One region of the Rheinheimera sp. B2H12 genome, then DNA from elsewhere that is predicted to be linked to it. Evidence: predicted binding sites of a transcription regulator. Region 1 holds the regulator's gene; each other region holds the start of a gene.
What was found. Region 1 encodes sigma-54, which starts transcription at its own class of promoters, with help from an activator protein. Its sites were predicted from a motif close to TGGCANGNTNCNTGCTT; they were not measured.
Positions count from the first base shown of each region.

Region 1 (2,207 bases):
GATTCTGCAAACCCGGAAAAACTTATCCGCCATAGAGCGCGAGCAACAAGCCGATGAGTTACTGGATGAATTTAACATTACCCATATCCGCAATAGCCTGGGCATGAGTTTGTCTGGTGGTGAAAGACGCCGGGTTGAAATCGCCAGAGCGCTGGCGGCTAATCCGGCCTTTATTTTACTGGATGAACCTTTCGCCGGGGTTGACCCCATTTCAGTACTGGATATCAAAAAAATTATCCAGCACCTGCGTGACCGCGGTATTGGGGTGCTCATTACCGACCACAACGTCCGGGAAACCCTTGATGTTTGTGAAATTGCCTATATTGTCAGTCATGGAGAACTGATTGCTTCCGGCTCACCGGCTGAAGTATTAGCCAATCAGCAGGTCAGAGATGTATACCTCGGAGAGCAATTCAGGCTATAGTTAGCAAAAAGCCAGTTTCACTGGCCGTCAGGAGTGACCAGAAGTACATGAAGCCATCTTTACAACTCCGGCTTGGACAGCAGCTGACCATGACGCCGCAATTGCAGCAGGCGATTAAGCTACTGCAATTGTCAACGATTGAATTACAACAAGAAATTCAGGAAGCGCTGGATGCAAACCCGCTGCTCGAAGCAGCTGATGATGACTACACCAACTTCAATGACAACGGCGCTGCGGCTGATTCTGACCGCCGTGAACATCCTGAGACTGACAGTTTTAATAACGATGAACATAGTGAACCTGACATCCCTGACAGCAGTGAGGCGATGACGGAACAAAACATCAAAGAAGACTTACCACTCGACAGCAACTGGGACGATATGGTCAGTGCAGCCCCGGTTTCCGGCACTTACAACGGTGACGAAGACATGGTGTTTCAGGGCGAGACCACTGAAACCCTGCAGGATTATCTGCGTTGGCAAATGCGCTTAACCCCATTCTCTGATACCGATCTGGCGATTGCTGAAATTATTATTGAAGCGATCGATGCCAATGGCCTGCTGACCATCAGCACTGAAGACATTCTGGACTCGCTTGGCATGCCAGAAGTGGAAGCTGATGAAGTCGAAGCCGTGATTAAACGCATCCAGTTTTTTGATCCCATTGGGGTGGGTGCCCGCAGTATTCAGGAATGTTTGCTGGTGCAATTGCGTCAATTTGATCCAGATACCCCTTTCCTTGCGCAAACCTGCGATATTATTCGTCATCATAGTGAATATTTAGCCAATCGTGATTTCCGTTCTCTGATGCGGGTGGCTAAACTGAAAGAAGATGATTTGCGGGAAGTGATGCGTCTGATCCACAGCCTGAACCCAAGACCAGGGGCCGATGTGATCCGGGAAGAGCAGCAATACACCATTCCCGATGTATCAGTGAAAAAAGTCAAAGGCCGCTGGATGGTTGAATTAAATCCGGATGCCTTTCCAAAGATTAAAATTAATGAACAATACGCGGCGATGTCACGCCATGCCCGTAATTCATCGGACAGCCAGTTTATCCGCTCGCACCTGCAAGAAGCCAAATGGTTTCTGAAAAGTCTGGAGAGTCGGAATGAAACTCTGCTCAAAGTTGCCAACTGCATAGTGCAGCAACAACAGGCATTTTTTGAACATGGCGAAGAAGCGATGAAACCTATGGTGCTGAATGATGTCGCTGAGATGGTTGGCATGCATGAATCGACCATTTCCAGGGTGACCACCCAGAAATTTATGCATACACCACGTGGAATTTTTGAACTTAAGTTCTTCTTTTCCAGTCATGTAAGTACAGAGAGTGGTGGCGAATGTTCGTCGACCGCCATCAGAGCCTTTATTAAAAAATTGGTGGCAGCGGAGAATCCTGCAAAGCCGTTAAGCGATAGCAGGATGGCAGAAATTCTTTCTGAACAGGGCATCAACGTAGCAAGGCGGACCATCGCCAAATACCGTGAGTCTCTGTACATTCCGCCGTCAAATCAGCGCAAGAGCTTGCTATAAGTGCTCATCAAAGAAGGAAATGTCTATGCAAATCAATCTAACTGGTCGCCATGTTGAAATTACTGAAGCACTGAGAGAGTATGTAGACAGCAAGTTTTCAAAACTTGAACGGCATTTTGACCACATCAACAACGTCCATGTTGTGCTGAATGTGGAGAAATTAAAACAAATTGCCGAAGCCAAAATGCATTTAAACGGCGGAGAGGTGTTTGCAATCAGCGAAGATGATAATATGTACGCCGCGATCG
Region 1 covers NZ_CM184363.1:587,743-589,949, reverse strand. Annotated here, with positions in the region: gene lptB (LPS export ABC transporter ATP-binding protein) at 1-424, shown strand, start outside; gene AC53GJ_RS02600 (RNA polymerase factor sigma-54) at 472-1,959, shown strand; gene hpf (ribosome hibernation promoting factor) at 1,985-2,207, shown strand, end outside.

Region 2 (2,207 bases), 1.7 Mb from region 1:
ACAGCCCAGTTCCGGTGATCGATATTCAGTTTGGGTTGTGCCAGTTTTAAAAACGAATTTTCCACCGATTGCGATTGTGAGCGACTCAGATCTTTGCGCATTGCCAGTGCTAAATCGCGCACCATTTCCAGAGCGCCCAGCTCCCAGGCCGGCATATTATCCAGCAAACTAAAGGGCGGCAACACATCATTGGCAATATAACCACCTGGTTTATGCAATAAAGTGTCAATCACATGAATTAATGCATATGTGGTGGTGTAGCCTGTCACAGGTTTGGCTGGCAGCGCTTGCTGTTGTGCCAGCGCTACGACGTCAAATGGTTCAGGCTCAACGCTGATCCAGACCGCAAGACCGTAGCAAACAGCACCTGTCAGCGCCATGATTGCCAGGCCCAGTTTGAATTTTTGCATGCTCGCTCCGTTATTGTTTAGGAATGCGGGTCACCACAGCAGAAATAGTCACCACTTCTCCTGAGGCAAGTTGGATGTCCAGTGGCACTTGCCGGCCCAGCTCAAGCTGCTGCGAAGGCCGGAATAACATCAGATGCAAGCCGCCAGGCTGCAAATGCACAGTGGCTCCAGGCGCAACTTCAATTTGCTTAATTTGCTCCATTCGCATCATGCCATCGACCATCCGATGTTGATGCAACTCAGTTTTAGCAAACCAACTGCTACTGGCTGCTACGATCTGCACCGGCTGTGATGTTGGATTGGTCACCGTAAAATAGCCTGCACTGACAGTTTTGCCAGGCAGGGGTTGCCGCACAGTGGCATTGTCGATGATCAAGTTGCTGGCCGCACAGGCCAAACCGGCTGGCAGACTGCAGAGTAGAAATAAGAATGTTGGCAGGCGCATGGTCATCTCCTTTGCATAAAATAACATCATCTTACACCAAAGCCTGCCAGCTGTCAGAACCTGCGTCTGGCTGGCAGGATCAAGGCAGCTGCAATATATGCCAGTAATGTCAGGCCGGGTAAGGTGAACAGCAACAGCACTGCCAGCAGACGCACCAACCATTTAGGTTGTTGATAGTATGCCGCCAGACCAGCACAAACACCGGCCATAGCCCGATTTGATTTATCCAGAAACCAGCCGTTTGAATGTATATCACGCATAGATCACCTTCCTGTTAAGTTAACCAAAATGTCAGAGTTAACTAAGTACAATCAAAAGCCATGCCAGAAAGAAAAAACATTAAGTAACTGAATAATAACAATATTTATGGAGTGAGTTTGCGATGAGTCGTCACTTTCGAACTTAATGCTAATTTTTAGTCAATTTAGCTAAAAACAGGTCAGACTCGATAAACTAAGCGGAATAAACAAAAGAGGGGCTGGTATCATCGATAGATTGGCGGTTGTGTTCACAACAGATAAAAAAAAACCCGGTACTGCTAAGACCGGGTTGGACAAGGAATTTCAGTGGGAGGCAACAACCATAACCAGCAGCCCCAGAACCCAAACACGCTGCAAACTGGCAATAAAAACAACCCTAATAATGTCATCAGTGTCAGCAGCATCTTTTACTCCGGCAATACAACAGTATCAGTTGGCGCTTTTGTGACTGCAGGCTGCACGGCGACCTCAACATCAGCGGTATTGACTTGCATCAGCGGCAGCTGAAATTGTTGCAATGATGCTTTGACTGATTGAGTTAATTGTTGTGTTAACTCTGACTGGATTTGCTCCAGTTGCTGCGTCACGATTTGATTGGCCAACGTGGCTAATTCAGTGTCGACCACAGCATGTGAAGTGGCAGTAAAAAACAGACCTGACAGTAAAACAGCAGTAGTTAAAGATTTCATGATAGTGTCCTTGTTGGTTGCAATGAAACGACAAACTGTTATTTCAATTGCTGTGCCAACAAAAAAACAATCATTAAATTATTGATTTATATGAAAATATTAGATTTAAATTATTCTTCTCATATTTCATGTAATCACGCTAAAACCAATTTTTAGCGTGATTGACTATTTTTTGGTGTAAATTATTCAGGTACTTTGGCCAGCGCCGCCAGCATCACTTCCGGGCCGCTACTGGCATGATGGCCGATTTCACTCAAATGACGACGCCACAATCTGGCGCCCGCCACCCCCTGAAATATCCCCAGCATATGCCGGGCTATATGCCAAAAACGGGCACCTTGTGTCATTTGTTGTTCGATATAAGGCAGCATCTCGCGTACAACCTGATGGCCGGTTAAAACAG
Region 2 covers NZ_CM184363.1:4,079,347-4,081,553, forward strand. Annotated here, with positions in the region: gene AC53GJ_RS17535 (DUF2333 family protein) at 1-410, opposite strand, end outside; gene AC53GJ_RS17540 (copper chaperone PCu(A)C) at 421-855, opposite strand; gene AC53GJ_RS17545 (PspC domain-containing protein) at 909-1,115, opposite strand; gene AC53GJ_RS17550 (hypothetical protein) at 1,523-1,804, opposite strand; gene dusA (tRNA dihydrouridine(20/20a) synthase DusA) at 1,987-2,207, opposite strand, start outside.
Region 2: a site for sigma-54 is predicted at 1,165-1,181, ahead of AC53GJ_RS17545 (PspC domain-containing protein). Genes of this name have one in related genera too.

Region 3 (2,207 bases), 140 kb from region 1:
AGATTGTCCAGCGCTTCGTCTAAAGAACCACAAACCTGAGGGATCAGTGCTTCTTCTTCTGGTGGCAGATCGTACAGATCTTTATCCATGGCTTCGCCCGGATGGATCTTATTCTGGATCCCATCTAAACCAGCCATCAGCTGTGCTACGAAACACAGGTACGGGTTAGCTGCTGGATCTGGGAAACGCACTTCAATCCGACGTGCTTTGGCACTTGGCACCAGTGGAATACGCACAGATGCAGAGCGGTTACGGGCCGAGTAAGCCAGCATCACCGGCGCTTCATAGTGTGGTACTAAACGCTTGTAAGAGTTGGTTGACGGGTTCGTGAACGCATTGATGGCTTTGGCGTGCTTGATGATACCGCCAATGTAATACAGGGCCAGTTCAGACAAACCAGCATATTTATCACCGGCAAACAAGTTAACGCCGTCTTTGGCTAAAGACTGGTGGCAGTGCATACCTGAACCGTTGTCACCAACGATTGGTTTTGGCATGAAGGTCACTGTTTTGCCATACATGTGCGCCACGTTGTGCACCACATATTTCAGTAACTGAGTTTCGTCAGCTTTTTTGGTTAAGGTATTGAAGCGAGTTGCGATTTCGTTTTGACCAGCAGTCGCAACTTCGTGGTGATGTGCTTCAACCACTTGACCTAATTCTTCCAGCACCATGCACATAGCACTACGGATGTCGTGGTGTTGATCCACAGGTGGTACCGGGAAATAACCGCCTTTCACACCTGGACGGTGCGCTTTATTGCCTTCTTCATAACCTTTGTCTGAGTTCCAGGCCGCTTCAGTTGAGTCAACTTTGTAGAAAGAACCTGACATATCGGTTTTGAAACGGACGTCATCAAACATAAACCATTCTGGTTCTGGTCCAAACAACACAGTGTCAGCGATACCGGTTGATTTTAAGTACTCTTCTGCCCGTTTGGCGATAGAACGCGGGCAACGGTCATAACCTTGCATGGTGCTTGGTTCGATCACGTCACAGGAAATGTTGATGGTGGTTTCTTCGAAGAAAGGGTCCAACTTCATGGTGGATGCATCTGGCATCAGGATCATGTCAGAGTCATTGATGCCTTTCCAGCCAGCAATGGAAGAGCCGTCAAACATTTTACCGTTGTCGAAAAAATCTTCGTCGACTGAGCTGACAGGAATAGTCACATGCTGCTCTTTACCCTTGGTATCAGTAAAACGTAAATCAACAAACTTCACGTCGTTTTCTTTGATAAAACTCAGAACGTTCGATGCAGACATGCAATCCTCCGGATTATTCGGGTTGTAAATCAGGCTGTTTTTCAGGTTTTCGGTTAGACCGACAAGTTGCGCTATGCAAGCCAGTTTTGTGCCAATACTATAACTAGTTGATTTTTAATAGAGTATTTAAGATGACGCTTACCTTTCATTTTGATTATGCACCACTTTGGTTCGGTGGCGCGCCAATTTGGTGCATCAATGTCACTGCTTGCACCAAATCGGATACCGCGCTAACCATAGCAAGTTTTTGGCTAATTTTGCGCACCTCTGCTAACTTTTTCAGCGGCTGATGTCTGTGGTGAAACTGAAAAGTGTTAAAGCCTAAGTTTGTCAAATCAGCCAGAGAAAGTGTGGGCATGGTTACAGACACCGACAGTTGGTTTGTGCTTGTCATGGGTAGGAAGCGCAGCGAAATAAGCTAAGTAAGAGCATTGAAAATATTCAGAAATTTGTAATCTCAATAAGTGCAGAAAATGACTACAAGCAGATAAATTTCCCTCAGCCTCACAAAGAGGGTAAAATGCGCGCACGAATTTTTCGGGTACTTGCTGTGATTTGATACATGCGGGTACACATTAACACTTCACAAAGCGAGCACCACATAAATGTCTTATGATCTCAGCAAGTTGCGCAATATCGCCATCATTGCGCACGTTGACCACGGTAAAACTACACTTGTTGACAAACTCCTGCAGCAGTCTGGCACCTTCGATGCCCGTGCTAAGTTACAAGAGCGGATGATGGATTCAAATGCTCAGGAGTCTGAGCGCGGTATTACCATCCTGGCGAAAAACACTTCAGTACGCTGGAACGGTTATCACATCAACATTCTGGACACTCCAGGTCACGCCGATTTCGGTGGTGAAGTTGAACGTGTTCTATCAATGGCTGACTCAGTGTTACTGTTAGTTGACGCTGTTGAAGGTCCAATGCCACAAACAC
Region 3 covers NZ_CM184363.1:727,335-729,541, forward strand. Annotated here, with positions in the region: gene glnA (glutamate--ammonia ligase) at 1-1,265, opposite strand, end outside; gene typA (translational GTPase TypA) at 1,871-2,207, shown strand, end outside.
Region 3: a site for sigma-54 is predicted at 1,343-1,359, ahead of glnA (glutamate--ammonia ligase). Genes of this name have one in related genera too.

Region 4 (2,207 bases), 200 kb from region 1:
TAAAGCTGTTCAGCAATTCCAGTAAGTCTATAAAGTGGAACTGAGTGGAACGGCTTTGACCACTGAACCATGCTAGCCAGCTTTGTTGGGGGGCAGGCTGACATTGTTGCTGATAGGTTTCAATGCCATAGTCGCTGACGGTGACTAATTGCAGACAGCTGGCTTGCACAGGATTGGGTTCAGCTTGCAACAAATAAGTACCTGCGACCAGGCTGAGCAGCAAGCTGGTAGTTTTCAACAGGACTGATGTCTTCATTACTAAGCCTAGGTTGTGGAAAAAACCGTCAAAGCATAACGCAGAAGCGAAAAATTAACAAGTCTGCAATTAACGTTGCGGCTAAAAAGCCAACACAGCGAATGCGTTCATTGCATGCGCTGCGCTGTCATTCAACGGCGGGTTGTGATTGTGACTGGTATTAGAACGCTTTGGTCAGGCTCAGCACAACACGGCCATCACATAAATAACATTCGGCTGAATTTTCGATATCGGTATCGGCGTATTTCAGCGCCACACTGCTGCCAAGCACAGTGGTCGTCACACCCACACTCCAGTCGATGTAAGAGTCACCACCGACCGGGCCTGCCGCCAGAAAAGTGCTGTATTGAGCATTATCTTCAAATTGATTCAAGCCAGCGTGAAATTGTAAGCTGAAAGTATCCGACAGATTGTAGTTGTAATCGCCTGACAGATAATAATATTTGTCGACGTCAGTGCCAAAGTAATCACTGGAATAGGCCAGGCCAAGCGTCAGGCCGCCATAAATCAATTTGCTGTAGAATTCGACAAAGTTAAATTGGTCAGTGGCGTTATCGCCATTTGGATAACGATACTGCATCACGCCAATATCTGTGGTCCATTCCTCAGATAACTGACCTGTCCAGCCCGCCAATACATCTAATTCCATTGAGCCCTGGCCAAAATTGATATTAGAACCCCAGGCGGACAGATAAAAACCAGTATCGCCAGTCAGCGTTAAACCACCTTGCAGCGCCATGCCTTCGTCAGTTTGTGAAATACCACGGAATAAATAGTCTGAGGTCAGGCTCAGATTACCGCTGACTTTCGGCTCGGCCATCGCTGTACCGCTGCCAAGACCAAGCACCAGCAGCAAAGCGCTGGTTAAAACTTTACTGCGGGAGTTCATCATTGTTGCTGCGCTGTGTTTCATTTGCATTGCCCTTTATTATGAGTATCCCAATCTGCTATTCCAGTTTTATGCCATGGGTTGATGTTATTTAATTTCAATCACTTAGTGAGAATATAGTGTAGCGCTGAACCGCTAATGTGCAAACTTGGTGCGCCGTTGCCTGTTTTTTGGGCGACTGGGACAGCAGGCTTGGGCCATCCGACTGCCAAAACGCTGCTGGATCGGTTAAAGTAGCCGTTTTGTGAACCACCGGATTGCTGGAGACCTTGCTGATGCAGCCATTTTTAATAGCGCCTTCTATTTTATCGGCCGATTTTGCCAGACTAGGCGACGATGTTGCGCGGGTACTGGCGGCTGGAGCCGATGTGGTGCACTTTGATGTGATGGATAATCATTATGTACCGAATCTGACCTTCGGACCGATGATTTGCAGTGCACTGCGCAATTACGGTATTACCGCACCTATTGATGTGCATTTGATGGTGGAACCGGTGGACGCTTTGATCCCGCAATTTGCCAAAGCGGGCGCCAGTATCATTACTTTTCATCCGGAAGCCAGCCGCCATGTTGACCGCAGCCTGCAGTTGATCCGCGAGCATGGCTGTCAGGCCGGCTTGGTGTTTAACCCGGCCACACCGCTCAGTTACTTAGATTATGTGCTGGACAAAGTCGATGTGATTTTGCTGATGTCAGTCAATCCAGGGTTTGGTGGCCAAAGTTTTATTCCGGCCACCCTGGACAAACTGACCAAGGCGCGCCAAATCATTGACCAAAGTGGTTTACCGATCCGGCTGGAAATCGATGGTGGTGTTAAAACAGATAATATCGCCGACATCGCCGCTGCCGGGGCCGATATGTTTGTCGCCGGTTCGGCCATTTTCAGTCAACCGGATTATGCCACTGTGATTAGCGCCATGCGCGCTGAACTGGCCAAAGTACGCCGTTGAGCAGACTGCCAATTTCAGTGCTGGCAGGCTATAATCGCGACAATTTTTTGCTTAGCCGCAGGCATCTTGCCTGCCTCAGACAGGATCATTCATGACAGCAACAACATCGGCC
Region 4 covers NZ_CM184363.1:789,639-791,845, forward strand. Annotated here, with positions in the region: gene AC53GJ_RS03495 (hypothetical protein) at 1-238, opposite strand, end outside; gene AC53GJ_RS03500 (TorF family putative porin) at 417-1,169, opposite strand; gene rpe (ribulose-phosphate 3-epimerase) at 1,421-2,095, shown strand; gene trpS (tryptophan--tRNA ligase) at 2,187-2,207, shown strand, end outside.
Region 4: a site for sigma-54 is predicted at 1,206-1,222, ahead of AC53GJ_RS03500 (TorF family putative porin). Genes of this name have one in related genera too.